Regions from separate parts of the Bacillus sp. HSf4 genome, predicted to be linked through region 3. Evidence: predicted binding sites of a transcription regulator. Region 3 holds the regulator's gene; each other region holds the start of a gene.
What was found. Region 3 encodes LexA, which represses DNA repair genes until DNA is damaged. Its sites were predicted from a motif close to CGAACATATGTTCG; they were not measured.
Positions count from the first base shown of each region.

Region 1: P3X63_RS00990 (WYL domain-containing protein) is a predicted target of LexA. The motif match lies at 3,328-3,341, and genes of this name have one in related genera.
Region 2: uvrB (excinuclease ABC subunit UvrB) is a predicted target of LexA. The motif match lies at 1,982-1,995, and genes of this name have one in related genera.

Region 1 is NZ_CP120679.1:167,993-174,295, forward strand. Features, by position in the region: rRNA gene P3X63_RS00965 (23S ribosomal RNA) at 1-1,142, shown strand, start outside; rRNA gene rrf (5S ribosomal RNA) at 1,198-1,313, shown strand; tRNA gene P3X63_RS00975 (tRNA-Asn) at 1,356-1,430, shown strand; tRNA gene P3X63_RS00980 (tRNA-Thr) at 1,433-1,505, shown strand; gene P3X63_RS00985 (serine hydrolase domain-containing protein) at 2,042-3,217, opposite strand; gene P3X63_RS00990 (WYL domain-containing protein) at 3,372-3,596, shown strand; gene P3X63_RS00995 (bile acid:sodium symporter family protein) at 3,715-4,692, shown strand; gene P3X63_RS01000 (DUF5391 family protein) at 4,753-5,169, shown strand; gene P3X63_RS01005 (PhzF family phenazine biosynthesis protein) at 5,219-6,088, opposite strand; gene P3X63_RS01010 (exo-beta-N-acetylmuramidase NamZ family protein) at 6,212-6,303, opposite strand, start outside.
Region 2 is NZ_CP120679.1:3,755,560-3,761,862, reverse strand. Features, by position in the region: gene P3X63_RS19530 (PDZ domain-containing protein) at 1-1,130, shown strand, start outside; gene P3X63_RS19525 (DUF5316 family protein) at 1,265-1,525, shown strand; gene P3X63_RS19520 (CsbA family protein) at 1,650-1,883, shown strand; gene uvrB (excinuclease ABC subunit UvrB) at 2,063-4,048, shown strand; gene uvrA (excinuclease ABC subunit UvrA) at 4,056-6,303, shown strand, end outside.
Region 3 is NZ_CP120679.1:2,027,842-2,034,144, forward strand. Features, by position in the region: gene P3X63_RS10390 (hypothetical protein) at 1-249, shown strand, start outside; gene P3X63_RS10395 (thymidylate synthase) at 326-1,165, shown strand; gene P3X63_RS10400 (hypothetical protein) at 1,207-1,899, shown strand; gene P3X63_RS10405 (peptidase G2 autoproteolytic cleavage domain-containing protein) at 2,106-4,550, shown strand; gene lexA (transcriptional repressor LexA) at 4,782-5,405, opposite strand; gene yneA (cell division suppressor protein YneA) at 5,561-5,872, shown strand; gene P3X63_RS10420 (YneB family resolvase-like protein) at 5,892-6,303, shown strand, end outside.

The DNA of each region.
Region 1 (6,303 bases), 1.9 Mb from region 3:
AATAGGCCCAGGCGACTGTTTAGCAAAAACACAGGTCTCTGCGAAGCCGTAAGGCGAAGTATAGGGGCTGACGCCTGCCCGGTGCTGGAAGGTTAAGAGGAGCGCTTAGCGTATGCGAAGGTGCGAATTGAAGCCCCAGTAAACGGCGGCCGTAACTATAACGGTCCTAAGGTAGCGAAATTCCTTGTCGGGTAAGTTCCGACCCGCACGAAAGGCGCAACGATCTGGGCACTGTCTCAACGAGAGACTCGGTGAAATTATAGTACCTGTGAAGATGCAGGTTACCCGCGACAGGACGGAAAGACCCCGTGGAGCTTTACTGCAGCCTGATATTGAATGTTGGTACAGCTTGTACAGGATAGGTAGGAGCCTTGGAAACCGGAGCGCCAGCTTCGGTGGAGGCATCGGTGGGATACTACCCTGGCTGTATTGACCTTCTAACCCGCTGCCCTTATCGGGCAGGGAGACAGTGTCAGGTGGGCAGTTTGACTGGGGCGGTCGCCTCCTAAAAGGTAACGGAGGCGCCCAAAGGTTCCCTCAGAATGGTTGGAAATCATTCGCAGAGTGTAAAGGCACAAGGGAGCTTGACTGCGAGACCTACAAGTCGAGCAGGGACGAAAGTCGGGCTTAGTGATCCGGTGGTTCCGCATGGAAGGGCCATCGCTCAACGGATAAAAGCTACCCCGGGGATAACAGGCTTATCTCCCCCAAGAGTCCACATCGACGGGGAGGTTTGGCACCTCGATGTCGGCTCATCGCATCCTGGGGCTGTAGTCGGTCCCAAGGGTTGGGCTGTTCGCCCATTAAAGCGGTACGCGAGCTGGGTTCAGAACGTCGTGAGACAGTTCGGTCCCTATCCGTCGCGGGCGCAGGAAATTTGAGAGGAGCTGTCCTTAGTACGAGAGGACCGGGATGGACGCACCGCTGGTGTACCAGTTGTTCTGCCAAGGGCATCGCTGGGTAGCTATGTGCGGACGGGATAAGTGCTGAAAGCATCTAAGCATGAAGCCCCCCTCAAGATGAGATTTCCCATTCCGTTAAGGAAGTAAGATCCCTGAAAGATGATCAGGTTGATAGGTCTGAGGTGGAAGTGTGGCGACACATGGAGCTGACAGATACTAATCGATCGAGGGCTTAACCAAATGAATGTCTTACGACACCGTTATCTAGTTTTGAGAGAACACCTCTCAAATAAGGTTTGGTGGCGATAGCGAAGAGGTCACACCCGTTCCCATGCCGAACACGGAAGTTAAGCTCTTCAGCGCCGATGGTAGTTGGGGGCTTCCCCCTGTGAGAGTAGGACGCCGCCAAGCCATTTATATATTTTACCTTGCATGAAATGAAGCTTAATTTATTCCGCAGTAGCTCAGTGGTAGAGCAATCGGCTGTTAACCGATCGGTCGTAGGTTCGAATCCTACCTGCGGAGCCAATGCTTCCATAGCTCAGCAGGTAGAGCACTTCCATGGTAAGGAAGAGGTCAGCGGTTCGAGCCCGCTTGGAAGCTTAATAAAAACTGACGATCTGGTTTCTCAAGAATGAGAAAGCTTTTTTTGTTTTGATGATGAATTATACAGCGGTCGCTTTAACGTAAGGTTTAAACAAACGTTTAAATAAGTGATCACAATAGGGAAGAATCCTCAAATCACGGTCTCTTGTTAAAAGCTAGAGGCCGTGTTTTTGTTTTGCCAGCAATAATTAGGTTATCGGGAAGTTTTCCTTATGTGTTATTTGTAGTGGGAATATATTCTGAACCCTCGTTAGAGAAAAGACAAAAGCAGGCACACGATGCCTGCTTTTGTTATCCGGAGCCAAATAATACGATTGCCGCTATTTCTAAAACCAAGAGATAGATCATGTACCTGCCGTATTTGAATATTTCCTGATCGAAATGCTTTTGGCCTCTAAAAGTCCAAACAAATAAGCCTAAAACTGTGATGACAAGCAGTAATTTGCTAATCGTTAAAGCTGACATTCTAAACAACCCTCATGTCTTTTTAGTCTTATTACTTCTTCGACGAAAGCGAATAAATCCCTTTCAATTTAAGATCCGTTTAAAATAGAGAAGATGCGATTGTTGACGGTCCCAAATGATTTAATATTATTTTGGATATTGGAAAAGAGTATCACGTATCTGTCCCCTGTCAGGCTGAAGCTGTTTAAAATATTATACCCGGGCATCACGCCGTGGCTTGAATAGCTTCCCGGAGAAATATAAAAGCCCATCCCGTATGTGGCTTTGTTTGGCGTAAACATTTTTGTGAAACTTTCATCGCTAATAATTTTTCTGTCGTAAAGCGCCTTATCAAACAAGTACATGTCATAAGCGGTCATGTATATATCCCCTGCTCCGTAAAGCTGTGATAAATCAGGCATATCAGGCGTATACAGCTTTTTAAGTGCATTGAGCTTATAACCTGTTGACTGGTAAGACTGATCGGAAAAGGTTTTATAAAACCCTGCATGCTTCATGCCGGCAGGTTTAAAAATATGTTCTTCGACATATTGATCTAAAGGTTCGCCGCTTACCTTTGAAACAATGTAAGCCAGAACAGAATAGTTGGAGTCTTTGTAATTCCATTGTCCGGGCCCTGATTTAACCCCGCGATCCTCAATGTCTTGTATAAGGTCGTCTGGTGAAATATAGCCAGTGCCTTCTTTATGCCCGCGAATGCCTGATGTGTGTGTCAGAAAATGATAGAGGGTGATGTTTGTGCCATTTGGAAAATCCGGAAGGTATAACGAAACCGGGTCGTTTACTGACAGCAGTCCTTTTTCTTCAAGCTGAAGAATGGCAGTTGCAATAATCGCTTTTTGAGAAGAACCGATATAAAAGACGGTATCCGGCGTATTCGGCACCTGTTGTTTCCGGTTTGCATACGAATAGCCCTTGCTTGTAACAACTTCTCCTTTGTCTACAATCAGTGCTGTACCGCTGAATTCAATGCTTTTTAAATAGTCGTCCAATTGTGCATTATCGTTTTTTGTTATGATATGACTTTGTTTTTCTTCTTTTTTCTTATGAGACGTGTTCTTTTTCTTCTCTGGTTTTGTTTGTTTTTCAGTTGCCTGCACATGATGTTCCTGTTGATCATTTGGGGCTTTTGGAAAAGCGATATAAATTAATCCGCAAATAAGGAGAGAGGCGAAAATGAGCAGTCTCCGATTTCTGTTATGCCTTTTTCTTTTTTTTATTCGTGTTCGGTACGTTCTTGACATGGCGGTACTCCTTCTAAAAGATGTGACGTATTTACTGACGCATGATCTCCTTAAAAAGTTTCTTATTTACTGCTAAAATTTTCATGTGTGCCAAAATTTACTCTTGAAACAGAACGAGTGTTCGTATAAAATAATATATGAAAGGAGTGAGAAGATGCAAAACATGCTGCAGCGGGCCATGGAAGACTGTTTTCCGGTCGATATCATTTATATGAAGAAAAGCGAATTCACAAAAAGGACGATTCTCGTTAAACAAATCAAAAATGGTTATGTGAAGGCATTCTGTTTCCAAAAGCGCCAGATCAGAATGTTTAAAAGCGAGGCCATTTTGGCTGTGCTTCCGCATAAAAAAAGAACAAATCCGGCTAATTATGCATAGATACGTGTTCTCCTCTGTACACAGTCTTCCGCTTATTCAATCCCTTCCTGTTTTAATATTCCATCTTTTGTTATAATTAATGTAAATATGTTTTAAAGAGAGCGGGCGTTTTACACCTATGCTTCAGACCATCAATCAAACACTTGGAAAAATAATGCCTTTACTGACGCCTGTCAGCGTTGTCAGCGGGGTGCTGCTGTCAGCCTATTTAAATGGGTTTGCGGATTTTGTACCGTGGATTTTTGCTTTTATGACGTTTGCCGGAAGTTTGGCAGCCAACTTTCAGTCTCTAAAGGCAGCGGTGATTCATCCCCTGCCAATGCTGCTGGCTCTGTTTGTTTTGCATATATTTATGCCGCTGTTGGCATTGGCTACGGGTCACCTTGTGTTTCATGGGGATTCATTAACGATTACGGGGCTCGTTCTTGGCGTTGTGATACCAACCGGTATAACAAGCATGATTTGGGCGGCCATGCATAAAGGGAATGTCGGCTTGACCCTGTCGATTATTTTAATTGATACAATCCTCTCTCCTTTTATTGTGCCGTTCAGCCTTTCAGTGCTTGCAGGTGCTCATGTGGAAATGGATGTGGCGGGGATGATGAAGGGCTTGTTCGGAATGGTTGTCATCCCTTCCTTGTTGGGCATGCTCGTCAATCAGTTTTCAGATCCGGAAAAAACAGCGCGATTAAGCGCCAATTGTGCTCCGTTTTCTAAAATCGGCTTGGCCCTCGTCGTTGCTATTAACAGCTCAGTTGTCGCTCCTTACCTGAAATCTGTTGACCTTCGGTTTTTAACAATAGCGGTGACGGTATTTTTAGTGGCCTTCACAGGCTATGTAACAGCGTGGCTATTAGGCAGGCTGTTGAAACGGCCGCAGGAGGAAATCACTGCTTTAATTTTTACTGGCGGCATGCGTAATATCAGCGCAGGCGCCGTCTTGGCCACCAGTTTTTTTCCGGCGAAAGTGGCCGTGCCGGTCGTGATCGGCATGCTGTTTCAACAAATATTGGCGGCGTTGTTTGGCCAAATGCTGGCAAGAAGCGAGTTGAAGAAATCGTGTCATGTCGATAAAAAAACGAGTCTGCCTTCATAGAAGGTCAGACTCAATGTTTCCGCCTGCAAGTTTAAATTGAAGTTCGTTAAGGAGAGAAAAATGATTAAAACGAATAAAGTAAGTGTGATGATCATGACTTTAATCTCTGCAGTCCTATTTTGTTCTTTGTTAGTCTCTGCTTCACTTTCCCCGCTTGCGGATTCAGGACCTAACGTTAATCAGTTTGGTTCATTAGGTATGTGGGCGGCAATGGCAACCGTTTTGCTATTTTATATGCTGCCTCTTATTGTATATATGATTGGAATTAATGCAATGAAGTTTGTGATGGCCGTTCTTTGCGGAATCGGACTATTGGCCGTTATTGCGATGATTCCAATTATTTTGATATTTGGAGCCTTTAGTGGAACGACGCCTTCATTATTAGGAATCATCGGTATCTGCATTGTGTTAGCCTTCGTGAATGTTATTTGGTTATTCGTCGCTTTTCGCCGGCCGTCAGTGAATACTTCTTTCTGATTTTGCCTCTTTACAGGCTTAAGACGAATAAAAAGACCCCGCGCTATCTTCAAGTTCTCCAAGTTCCTTTTGCGATCAGGTGAACGTTTCCGCCGACATGGATCTCTATGCTGTTTTCCGTTGTTTGCGCTTCAATATAAAGCAGGGAAGGTCGGTTTATTTCAAACCCTTGTTCAGCCCTTATGCTGAGATGATTTTTACTTAAGTAACTGTTATGCAGTAAATATCCTGCGAGATCCCCGATTGCGCTTCCTGTTGCAGGATCTTCCGGAACGCTGAAACAGTCGCAAAATACCCGGGCATTGATGTCGTTTTGTTCATGATATGTTTCCGTAGAAAAAACGAGCAGACTGGCTTCTGTTTCTTTTATAAAAGCTTCATACCGTTCTCTGTTGACTTTGCATTTTTTAACTGCATTCAGCGAATTTAATGGAACAATAACCGCGGGAAGACCTGTGGAAACCTCCTGTATCGGGAAATTCGCGTCTATATCGCATATATCGATTCCCAGTACGCCTGCCATCATTTCTTTGTCAAAGGTTTTGTTAAACACAGGAGGGTTTTGTTTCATCCAAATGACCTGATCTTCACTTTTGTCAAACGTCACTGGAATGGCGCCAACTTCTACATTCAAAATGATCTTTGAAGAAAGTCCAGTTTCGATTTCATTTTGAATGATAAATGCTGTGCCCAATGTCGGATGGCCCGCAAACGGAATTTCTTTTTCCGGGGTGAAAATTCGGACGTCATACCCGCCGTTTCTCTGTTTTCCAAAAATAAATGTTGTTTCGGAAAAATTGATTTCCCTCGCGATTTTTTGCATCTCGTCACTCGATAGGTCCTTTTCGACTTTAAAAACAGCGAGCTGGTTTCCTGTGTATTTTGCCTCTGCAAACACATCTACAAGATAAAATTCCATGTTGAAATCTCTCCCCCTTAAAATGCCACTTCCTGCCTCAAGCAGTTTTACATATCTTACACGAGATGGGGGCTATTGAACAGTCTAAGCCTAAAAAATAAAGAAGAGCGCCTGCCGCTCTTCCTAATAAAGCAAATACTTGTTTCTGACATTCATAAACCGTTTCTGCTCCGCTTCATATTTTGCAACGGTGTCGTCTAATGAAGCACCTTGTT
Region 2 (6,303 bases), 1.7 Mb from region 3:
TGGTCATGAGCTTGGCTTACGGCTATGCCCGGATCAAACGTGAAAGAAAAACATTTCATACGCGCATTGAAGATATTTATGATGAACTTCAGTTTACATATTCAAAAGGGATTTTGGCGGGCATCCTTCTGTCCATTGTTACCTTTGGACTGGGGCTGTCCCTCCCGTTCGGAATGCTGATCATCATTGCGGCAGTGACCGCAATTTGTGCTTTAACGTTCAGGCAGAGCATGCTGTCTTCGGCTTACACGCTCGGCTTGAGCATATTAGCCGGCATTGCGCTCGAGTACGTCAATCCGGACGCGATTGATCAGGTGATCCCGCAGCTATCCTTCGCAAATTGGCCGGCAGCCGCCGTCCTGCTCGGTCTTCTTCTGTTTACTGAAGGGATGCTGGCTTACAAAACGGCCCATGTCAGGACGTCCCCGTCAATTGTGATGAGCAGGAGGGGGCTGCCGATCGGACAGCAGATCGCGGGCCGCGTTTGGCTCCTGCCTTTGTTCATTTTGATTCCCGGGCAGGCGATCGAATCGTCCGTCCCATGGTGGCCTGTTCTGTCCGTTCACGACGGCGCCTTTCAATTATTGTGGATCCCGTATTTTGTCGGTTTCGGGCAGCGGGTTCAAGGGTCGCTTCCGATTGTCAGCATCAAAATTACAGCAAGGCGCATCAGTGTTCTCGGTATCATCACATTGCTGATTGCAGCAGGAAGTATATGGTGGACGCCGCTTGCCGCCGCAGCAGCCGTTACCGCTGTGGCCGGCAGAGCCTTTCTGACTTGGAAGCAGCGGATGAACGATAATTCCGCACCTTTCTACTTTTCTAAAAGAGATCGCGGGCTGATGGTGCTCGGGATCATTCCCAACACCCCGGCTGCCGGCCTCGGCCTTCAGATCGGCGAAATTATTACGAAAGTGAACGGCATCGAAGTCAAAAATGAAGCGGATTTTTATGAAGCACTCCAAAAAAACCGCGCCTTCTTCAAGCTTGAAGTGGTCGGCTTGAACAACGAGGTCCGCTTTGAGCAGAGGGCTTCATATGAAGGAGAGCATCATGAGCTCGGGATTTTGTTTGTGAAAGATGAAGCTCCGGCCCTTGCCGAAACGGCTGCGGCTAAGGAAACGCACTAATTCCGGTTTCCCAAAAAAGCGTCTGGTTCAGGCGCTTTTTCTCTTATTGTAAAAGAAACGCGAACCGTTTTTATTGTGTTTTTTCTAACGTTCCGATATTGTGATGAATAGATCTGGTTGAAGGAGTAGGTTGAATGAAAAAGGCTTTTCTCTCGGGTATAATCGTATGTTTTGCTGCTGCACTGATTTCGGCGGTTGCCGGCGATTGGACCTTTATCTACAAAATTTCCGGAACAGCCGGTCTTGGCTCAATGATTCTGTCAGCCTTGCTTTCGTTCGTGAGCGGAGATCGTTTTGGTGGAAGAGACGGGAACGGAAAGATGACGAATGGACTCGCCGTTTTTGCGCTGCCGAATCTATTGGCGGCCGGAATCTCATTATTTTTCGCCTTTTAGAAGAGCCGCTTTCGAATAATGCGGCTTTCATTTGGGTAACATAAAAAAGTGAGTGCCCGCGTTTGTCCGTTTCTTTGTTCTTTAATATAATCGAATAAGATCAACAAACGTGAGGAGGGTTTTTGTGTTTACAAAAGCCGTTTTTGCACTAATTTTTCCTTTTTTCCTTGTCTTGTTTTTTACAAGGGTGACCTATAATCATTATGTCGGAATCGCGCTTACGGCTGCGCTGTTATTCGCTTCCTATTTAAAGGGTTATACGGAAACCTTTTTTATCGTAGGACTTGATATCGTCTCGCTTGTGGCCGGTGCTCTTTATGCGGCCAAAAAGGCCGGCGAAAAGAAGGAAGACTCATAGAAACCGCCGTGAATTTGCTGTGAAGCCCTGCTTTTGATGAGAAAAAGGAGGGATTTTTTGATGGATCGAAAAAACGGTTTGTGGAAAAACACAAAAACCGAACTTTAGTTCGTATTTTTTGTTTGGATGTGTTAAAATAATAAAACAGGAAGATTTCGTAAAGAAACGGAGGCTTTTTTGTGAAAGACCGCTTTGAATTAGTCTCGAATTATCAGCCCCAGGGCGATCAGCCGAAAGCGATTGAACAGCTTGTTGCAGGCATTCGGGAAGGCAAAAAGCATCAAACGCTCCTGGGGGCGACCGGTACAGGCAAGACGTTTACGATGTCAAACGTGATTAAAGAGGTCAATAAACCGACGCTTGTCATCGCCCACAACAAAACGCTTGCCGGTCAGCTGTACAGCGAGTTTAAGGAGTTTTTCCCGAACAACGCAGTCGAATATTTTGTGAGCTATTACGACTACTATCAGCCGGAGGCCTATGTGCCTCAGACCGATACGTTTATTGAAAAAGACGCCAGCATTAATGATGAGATAGATAAATTGAGGCACTCAGCCACATCCGCTCTTTTTGAACGCAAAGATGTCATCATCGTGGCGAGTGTCTCTTGTATTTACGGTTTGGGTTCGCCGGAGGAATATAGAGAGCTCGTGCTTTCGCTCAGAACGGAGATGGAAATTGAGCGCAATGAGCTTCTCAGAAAGCTCGTTGACATTCAGTATGCCCGGAATGACATCGATTTTCAGCGCGGGACATTCAGGGTGCGCGGCGATGTCGTCGAAATCTTTCCGGCTTCAAGGGATGAGCACTGCATCCGCATCGAGTTTTTCGGAGACGAAATCGAACGGATCAGGGAAGTCGATGCCTTGACAGGCGAAATTTTAGGGGAGCGGGACCATGTTGCCATCTTTCCGGCTTCCCACTTCGTCACCCGTGAAGAAAAGATGAAGAAAGCGATCGTGAACATTGAATCGGAGCTGGAAGAACGCCTTAAAGTTCTGCATGATGAAGGCAAGCTGCTTGAAGCGCAGCGCCTTGAGCAGCGGACGAGATACGATCTGGAAATGATGCGTGAAATGGGCTTTTGCTCAGGGATCGAAAACTATTCCAGACATTTGACGCTGCGTCCGGCAGGGTCCACTCCGTATACACTGCTCGATTATTTTCCCGATGACTTTTTGATGGTCATCGATGAGTCTCATGTCACGATTCCGCAGGTGAGAGGAATGTACAACGGAGACCAGGCCAGAAAGCAGGTCCTCGTCGACCACGGCTTCCGGCTTCCTTCGGCTTTAGACAACAGGCCGCTGAGGTTTGAAGAGTTTGAAAAGCACATTCACAACATAGTGTATGTTTCTGCGACGCCTGGTCCGTATGAACTGGAACATTCTCCTGAAATGGTTGAACAGATCATCCGTCCGACCGGACTGCTCGATCCGATTATCGAAGTAAGGCCGATCGAAGGGCAGATCGATGACCTGATCGGCGAAATCAGGCAGCGCATCGACCGGAATGAACGCGTCCTCGTCACGACGCTGACGAAGAAAATGTCAGAGGATTTGACCGACTACCTGAAGGAAATCGGCATAAAGGTGACCTATCTGCATTCCGAGATTAAAACGCTGGAACGGATCGAAATCATCCGCGACCTGCGCCTCGGCAAGCATGACGTTCTCGTCGGCATCAACCTGCTGAGGGAGGGGCTTGACATCCCTGAAGTTTCGCTTGTGGCGATATTGGATGCGGATAAAGAAGGCTTCCTCCGCTCTGAGCGTTCCTTGATTCAAACGATTGGCCGGGCGGCGAGAAATGCCGAGGGCCGGGTCATCATGTACGCGGATAACATCACGGGCTCCATGGAAATCGCGATCAATGAAACGAAGCGGCGCAGGCAGCAGCAGGAAGCATACAACAAGGAACACGGCATTACACCGAAAACGATCAACAAGAAGATCCGCGACGTCATCCGCGCGACACATGTGGCTGAAGAACAGGAAGAATACAAAGCAAAAGAGGAACCGAAGCTTTCAAAACTGACGAAGAAAGAGCGCGAAAAAGTGATCGCCCAGATGGAGCACGATATGAAGGAAGCGGCAAAAGCGCTTGATTTCGAACGGGCCGCCGAGCTTCGGGACCTACTTCTAGAGTTAAAATCGGAAGGATGAATAGAGTATGGCAATGGAACGAATTGAGGTGAAAGGAGCAAGGGCTCATAACCTGAAAAACATCGATGTCTCGATTCCTCGGGATAAGCTTGTCGTGCTGACAGGCCTTTCGGGTTCAGGGAAATCGTCCCTTGCGTTTGACACGATTTATGCGGAGGGGCAAAGGCGTTATGTCGAGTCTCTATCCGCGTATGCCCGCCAGTTTTTAGGGCAGATGGACAAACCTGATGTGGATGCGATCGAAGGTCTTTCACCAGCGATCAGCATCGATCAGAAAACGACGAGCCGCAACCCCCGTTCGACGGTCGGAACGGTCACGGAAATTTATGACTACCTCCGCTTGCTGTTTGCGAGAGTCGGGAAGCCGGTTTGCCCTGTTCACGGCATTGAAATTACGTCGCAGACGATCGAACAGATGACGGACCGGATTCTGGAATATCCTGAACGCACGAAGATTCAAGTGCTTGCTCCGGTCGTGTCAGGGCGGAAAGGCACTCATGTGAAAATCCTCGAACAAATTAGAAAACAGGGTTATGTGAGAGTCCGAATCGACGGCGAAATGAACGACCTTTCCGAGGATATTGAACTTGAGAAAAATAAAAAGCATTCGATCGAAGTCGTTGTTGACCGCATCGTCATTAAAGAAGGCGTGACAGCCCGCCTCACAGATTCGCTTGAAACCGCGCTCCGCCTTGGCGAAGGACGGGTGATCATCGATGTAATCGGCGAAGAGGAGCTGCTTTTCAGCGAGCATCATGCCTGTCCGCACTGTGGCTTCTCGATCGGAGAGCTCGAGCCGCGAATGTTTTCTTTCAACAGTCCGTTCGGCGCCTGTCCAAGTTGCGACGGTCTCGGTTCTAAATTGGAAGTCGATGTCGACCTTGTGATTCCAAATGATGAGCTGTCGCTTAAACAGCATGCGATCGCACCATGGGAACCGCAGAGCTCCCAATATTATCCAAAGCTTTTGGAGGCGGTTTGCAGCCATTATGGAATCGATATGGATGTGCCGGTGAAGGAACTGCCGAAACACCAGCTTGAGAAAATCCTCTATGGAAGCGGCGGGGAGCAGATCTATTTTAGATATGAAAATGACTTTGGTCAGGTTCGTGAAAGTTATATCGAATTTGAAGGCGTTATTCGAAATATCGAAAGACGTTATAAAGAAACGAGCTCAGACTACATCCGCGAACAGATGGAAAAATACATGGCCAACCAGCCGTGCCCTTCCTGTAAAGGATACCGGCTGAAAAAGGAAGCATTGGCCGTTTTGGTAAACGGCCTTCATATCGGAAAAATAACCGAGATGTCGGTGACAAACGCCCTTCAATTTTTCCGTGAGCTAAAGCTTTCGGAGAAAGATATGAAGATTGCCAATCTGATTTTGCGGGAGATTGAAGAACGGCTCGGGTTTTTAAACAATGTCGGCCTTGATTATTTGACGCTGAGCCGCGCCGCCGGTACCCTGTCAGGCGGGGAAGCTCAGAGGATCCGTCTCGCGACGCAAATCGGTTCAAGGCTGACCGGCGTCCTCTACATCCTTGATGAGCCGTCGATCGGCCTTCACCAGCGCGACAATGACCGGCTGATTGATACGCTGAAAAACATGCGTGATATCGGCAATACCTTGATCGTCGTTGAGCATGACGAGGATACGATGCTTGCCGCCGATTATTTAATTGATATCGGACCGGGAGCGGGCATTCACGGAGGAGAAGTGATTTCCTCAGGGAAGCCGGAAGAAGTGATGAATGATGAAAAATCACTGACAGGGCAATATCTTTCAGGGAAAAAGTTTATCCCGCTTCCCGCTGAGAGAAGAAAACCAGACGGACGCTTTATCGAAATCAAAGGTGCTAAAGAAAACAACCTGAAAAATGTTTCCGTCAAATTTCCGCTCGGCGTGTTTGCCGCGGTCACAGGCGTTTCCGGATCAGGGAAAAGTACGCTTGTCAATGAAATTCTGCACAAGACACTTGCGCAGAAGCTCCATCGGGCTAAGACAAAGCCGGGAGAACATAAAGAAATGAAAGGGATTGAGCATCTCGAAAAGGTCATCGATATCGATCAGTCTCCGATCGGCCGGACACCGAGGTCGAATCCGGCCACATACACCGGGGTGTTCGATGATATCCGTGATGTGTTTGCTCAGACGAACGAGGCCAAAGTCAGGGGTTATAAGAAAGGCCGCTTCAGTTTCAATGTGAAAGGCGGCCGCTGTGAGGCGTGCAAGGGCGACGGGATCATCAAAATCG
Region 3 (6,303 bases):
TTAGAGGCGGCTGAATATTCACAGCGCAGATTGAAGCCTGAGCCGCTGGTGGAATGCCGGGTTCCCTATCAAAATGAAACGGCGCACTGGGAATTCAGCGGATGGAGCAGTCATCTGAGCACAAGCAATGGATTGGATCAGGAATCAAAGCCGAAATCGATTGAAGGCTGGGCTGACAAAATCCAGCAAATGACCGGCTATGACAAACATGTTTTGCTCAGTGCATTGACGACTTATCAATCCCGATAAAGAAATATCTTCTCTTATCTATTGAAAAAAACTCGTTTTATACATATCATTTGGAAAGAGGATAGGAGAGGATATGATGAGCCACTGCGATCAACAATACAACGCTATTATTCAAAAAATTATTGAATCCGGGATTTCAGATGAAGAGTATCGCGTCCGGACGAAATGGGAGTCAGACGGTACAGCTGCTCATACTTTGAGCATCATGAGCGAAAAAATGCGCTTTGATAATTCTGAAGTGCCGATTTTAACAACCAAAAAAGTAGCATGGAAGACAGCGATTAAAGAGCTGCTTTGGATTTGGCAGCTGAAATCGAACGATGTTCAGGTTCTTCAGAACATGGGTGTTCACATTTGGGACCAATGGAAGCTTAAAGACGGAACGATCGGTTCAGCATACGGCTATCAGCTGGCAAAGAAAAACAGAACGATCAACGGCGAAAAAGTCGATCAGGTTGACTACCTGCTTCATCAATTAAAGCATAACCCGGCTTCCCGCAGGCATATTACAATGCTGTGGAATCCCGATGACTTGGATGAGATGGCGCTGACGCCTTGCGTTTATGAAACGCAATGGTATGTCAAGGAAGGAAAACTGTCTTTGGAAGTAAGGGCGAGAAGCAATGATATGGCATTGGGCAATCCGTTCAATGTGTTTCAATATAATGTGCTGCAGCGCATGATCGCCCAAGTTCTTGGCTATGAACTGGGCGAATATATCTTCAATATCGGAGATTGCCATATCTACACCCGCCACATCGACAATTTGAACATTCAGATGTCGCGGGAGCAGTATGAGGCGCCGAAGCTTTGGATCAATCCGGAAATTAAAGATTTTTATGATTTCACGATCGACGATTTTCAATTGATTGATTATCAGCACGGAGACAAGCTCACATTTGAAGTAGCAGTATAAAAACAGGCGGAAAATCCGCCTGTTTTTCTTAAAAAGGGGGAATCGAACCGGTGAAAAAGTTGGCCTGTCTTCATGCCCACCACTCAAATATTGGATATATTGAACGTGTGTTTTCTCAATATGAAATAGAGCTTATTCACTTTGTCGATCCCGGCTTGATGCATGAATTAACGGCAGAATCAACCTTTAATGCCGGACAAAAAGCAAAAGAGCAAATAGAATGGATGGCACGCTGCAGCCCAGGGGCGATCTTGATCACCTGCACAAATTATATTGCGGTTTTACAGAAAGCGGAACTTTCCATTTCCGTGCCGGTCATTAACATTGATGAACCATTTTTTGAACAGATCTGTCAAACCGAGAAGCGGCAATTGATGCTTTTTTCTAATCCTGCAACTGTTGAAAGTACAATGGAGCGTCTGAAAGAATATGCGCGTCAACGACAAAAATCCCCGAATGTAGAGTGTATGATCCTTAAACATACTTTCGATCTCATCATGCGTGGATATAAGGAAATGTACGATGCCGAGATTGAGAAACATATAAAGCGAATCGCAAATACCGAAAACAGGCTGCTCTCCGTTGCTCAGTTATCCATGGTTGATGCAGCTGAAGCAGCGGAAAGTTCATCATCTGAAATGATCATCAATCCGCTCGAACCGCTAGAGCGCCATGTGGCAGCTTTGCTGCAATTAGAGAGGCGGCACTTGATCGCAGAAAATACAAAGCTATAATAAGCCGGCTTTAAAAGGATGGAGGGATCGGAAATACTGATCATCCGTCCTTTTTTTGCAGGGGTTAGAAGGATTACAGTGATGTATATCCAATTTATAACATAGATGTAAAATGGATGATTTGGCCGCTCCGTTTTCGAAATTTGAGACAGGCCTTCCCATCCGCATTTCAACGCCCATATTAAAAAGAAAGAGGTGTCCTTAGAATGGTTCATTCACAAAAACCTTCTGATGTGTCTCTAAATGCCGAATTGAGATCCACCGCTAAAGGTCAATTTTTAAAGCATCAAAACCGTTTGACGGAAATCGAGCAACTGAAAGCAAGGATGCAAAATCTCATTCAGCATGTCGAAACCTCTCAAAGCGTTGAGGTGACAGATGCAAGGGTGACGGCCGAAGGAGAGGCGGCCTCACTGTTGAAGGAGCGGCTTGATAAGGAGTATCACAAATTGCTTGGCAAAATCACTCGCGAAGTGAATGTTGCAGATTTCGGGGCTGTTCCTGATGGAAGGGATAATACTGAAGCTTTCCGCAATGCGATCGGAAATGGACGAGTTAAAGTGAACATTCCGGCGGGCGAATATTTTGTTCAAGGAATCAAGCTTCCGTCTTGGACATATCTTGTCGGACAAGGCAAAGGCGTCACTGTCATTAAACTTCATGAGGATACCCCGGCACATGAGTGGGTCATCACGAATGACGATTATGAAAATGGAAACCGTCATATTTTTGTCCAGGGAATGACTTTAGACTGGAATCCTGACAGACAATGCGGGGTGAGAAATCCTGGAGGGCAGTTTTCCAGCTGTTTAACGTTTGCAAAAGTCGAATTTGGCTGGATCAAAGATATTGAAGCCGTCAATGCAGGTCTCCACGGAATTGATATTACATCCCCGACATATGATCATTTGCCTGATACAGACTGGACAAAAGACGGCTCCAAATATATTTGGATTGATAACTGTGTCGCATATGGCGCCGGCGATGACGGCATCACTACGCATTACAGCGAATACATCTTTATTTCAAACTGCTATTCTGCAGCCCCTCGCGGCACAGAGCACGCCGAAGGCATGGCCAACTCCAACGGTATCGAGATTGATGATGGGTCAAAGCATGTCTGGCTTTTAAACAACGTGACAAGCGGAAACATTCGCGGGGTAGAAGTGAAAGCCCATGAAATGTGGCCGGCTTCTCAAAATGTCCATATTATCGGCCATATATCCTACCGGGATGTCCGCGCGTTTGACCTTCGGCATATCGGCCACCACCAGGCATCAGATCCGGAAAGCACCACAGCATACGATGTAACGCTTATTGATTGTACAGCGGTCGAGCCAGTCTTCAATTCTCTGTATGAGAGTGTGACCCCAAGAGCACTCGTTGTTTCAGCCTATAAAAATGTTTATATAAGCGGATTCACAGCGATCGGAAATCCGGATTACGACTATGGCGGCTATCCTGTAGTAGCATTGCAGTACCGAAGTCAAAACATTACGATCAATGGGATTAAGATTCGCGGATTTAAAAAGGCCGGCATCGATATTCGTTTATTGGGAGGGGCAAATCAAACCGATCATATCAAAATATCAAACTTTGATTTTTATCATTCAGCTCCAATCGGAATATCGATCGGAGGCGGACTCTATAACGTGAATATTATGAACGGAACCATGATAACAGAAGGCGGGACAGCAGGGATCCAGTCTCCGAATAGTCAGGCTGTCATCATCGGCGTTTTGGCGGAAGGGTACAGCGCCGCTGCATCCATTAAAGGTCAAACCTACCAGCAGATGCCCGTCAATTTAAAGGGCGGAGCCCAGATTGCAACCACCTCCGGTTTTGCATTTAATCAAACAAGCGCCGTTATTGCCGGAACCGGGGATATTACGGCAAAAGGTGAAAGAAATGCGGTCATCGGAGCTTCGGGCGGTTCCAGCACAGAGGGCTCCCGCGCATTTGTCACAGCTTCAAACAACTCTCATATTACAGGCAACGGCGTATCCAGAACGATACTTTCATCAGAAAGCATTACACTTGAAGAGCCGTACACTGTGGCCGGAGGTCACCAGTCAATCAAATGGCTCCTTGACTCCCGTTATGGAAATGGAGCATTTGCGGGGGCGGTAACCTCTTCATTAACCGGCTATGGAGAGTATTTTGAGAGTGAAAGCGGGCAGTTGATCGATACAGGCACCATCGTCACTTTAAAAGGAGAAAAAATAGCCCCTGCCCAAAGCGGAAATGATTTGCTGGGGGTTGTGTCAGAAACGACAGCTTTTGTTTCTGGGGCATCCAGCTTTGTCTGGCAGCGCCGCTATTTGACAAATGAGTTCGGCGGATTGATTGATGAAGAGGTAACCGATCATGAGACAGGGGAGCTGATTCGCCTCCCGAAACAAAATCCGGACTATAACGAGTCTTTGGAAGGGAGCTATCTGTCACGCGATGTCAGAGATGAATGGCATGTCGTCGGGCTTTTGGGCAGACAGTATGTACGTATTGACGGCACAGTGCGGCAAGGAGATTATTTAGGAGCGATTGACGGCATAGGGACAAAAGCAACTGAAGGTTCTTGGAAGGTGATCAAAATAACTTCTCCGTACACTCCTGAAAAAGGATACGGAATCGCTCTCGCCTTGATCAAATAGCGGGCGCCATAAAAACGGTCAGGAGAAAAACATTTTAAACATGAAGATTTATAAAAGTTTCCTGTGTGCAAAAATTTTGTTGACTATCAATAAATCATCATAGATAATGGACTTGTAAGCATATTATGAATTCCTCTTTTTCAGGTTCGCCCCCCAAAACAGCGGGAAGGGATGAACCTGATTTTTTTTGATATCAAAAAGGCCGCCGGTAAACCGGCAGCCGCTGCATCATTAGTGAACGGTTCTGAAGACGCCGATCACTTTTCCGAGAATGGTCACATTTTGCAGAATGATAGGCTCCATCGTGGGATTTTCAGGCTGCAGGCGGATGTGAGTCTTTTCTTTGAAAAACCGCTTGACGGTCGCTTCATCTTCTTCGGTCATGGCCACGACGATATCCCCGTTGTTGGCTGTGTTCTGCTGTTTGACAATCACATAGTCTTTATCAAGTATTCCCGCATCAATCATGCTTTCCCCCATGATCTCAAGCATGAAAACATGCTCGTCCGGCGGTGCCAGGCGGTCGGGAAGGGGAAAGTACTCCTCGATATTTTCCACAGCTGTAATCGGCGTCCCGGCTGTCACCTTTCCAATAACGGGAACGTTGACCACCTGGTTTTGCGGAATGTGAATGTCTTCTTCGGTATCCAGTATTTCGATGGCTCTCGGCTTTGTCGGGTCTCTTCTGATCAGTCCCTTTGTTTCAAGCCTTGCCAAGTGGCCGTGTACGGTTGAACTTGATGCAAGGCCGACCGCTTCGCCGATTTCCCTGACGGAAGGCGGGTAACCTTTGCGTTTCACTTCTTCCTTAATGAAACGCAAAATATCAAGTTGTCTTTTTGATAGCTTCGTCATGTTCTGCACCTCAAAACGTCGATTTTAGGTAGATTATAGCATGTTTTACCTCCAAGTACAAACATAGGTTCGAAAAAACGTTTGACAGAAACGTGTGTTCGTATGTATACTGAAAACACAAAAAGCGAACAAATATTCTGTTTGGGGTGATGGATTTGAAAAGGGAATCGTTGGTTTTCGTCGGTCTGCTTACTGCTGTGATCAGCTGCTGTATTCTGTTTTTGTCTCTTGCCGGGAAAATGGAGGAAAACAAGCAATATGTTAAAATAGAGGTGCAGGAAGGCGATACGTTATGGGAGCTTGCCGATCGCATCGAAGGCGGGAAAAACGCTGATAAACAAAAGTTCATTGAGTGGGTTGCCGACAAAAACGGCCTTTCGACGTCCGTCATCAGGCCGGGCGACGTTTTGATCCTTCCGGTAACCAAGCAGCACTCCCACCGGTATCAGCTTGCAGTCGTAGAATAATAAGGATGAGGGGATTTCTATGAACGCGATTATATACACCAGGGTGAGCACGTCAAAAGAGCAGCAGGAAACCTCCTTAAAACGGCAGGAAGAGGAGCTTGCAGCGCTTGCCGCCGAACACGGCATGACCGTTGTAAAGGTCATTTCAGAACAGGCGAGCGGATATGAGATGGACCGCGACGGCGTATTCGAACTGCTGGAAGAACTCAAAAGCTCAAGAGTAGATGCGGTCTTAATCCAGGATGACACAAGGCTTGGCAGGGGAAATGCAAAAATTGCCCTCCTTCACTGCTTATATAAAGAAGGCGTTCAAATTTATACGCTTGCTCACAGGGGCCGGCTGGAACTTTCCGAGGCGGACTCGATGGTGTTGGAAATTGTCAGCATCGTTGAGGAATATCAGCGGAAAATACATAACCTGAAAATTAAAA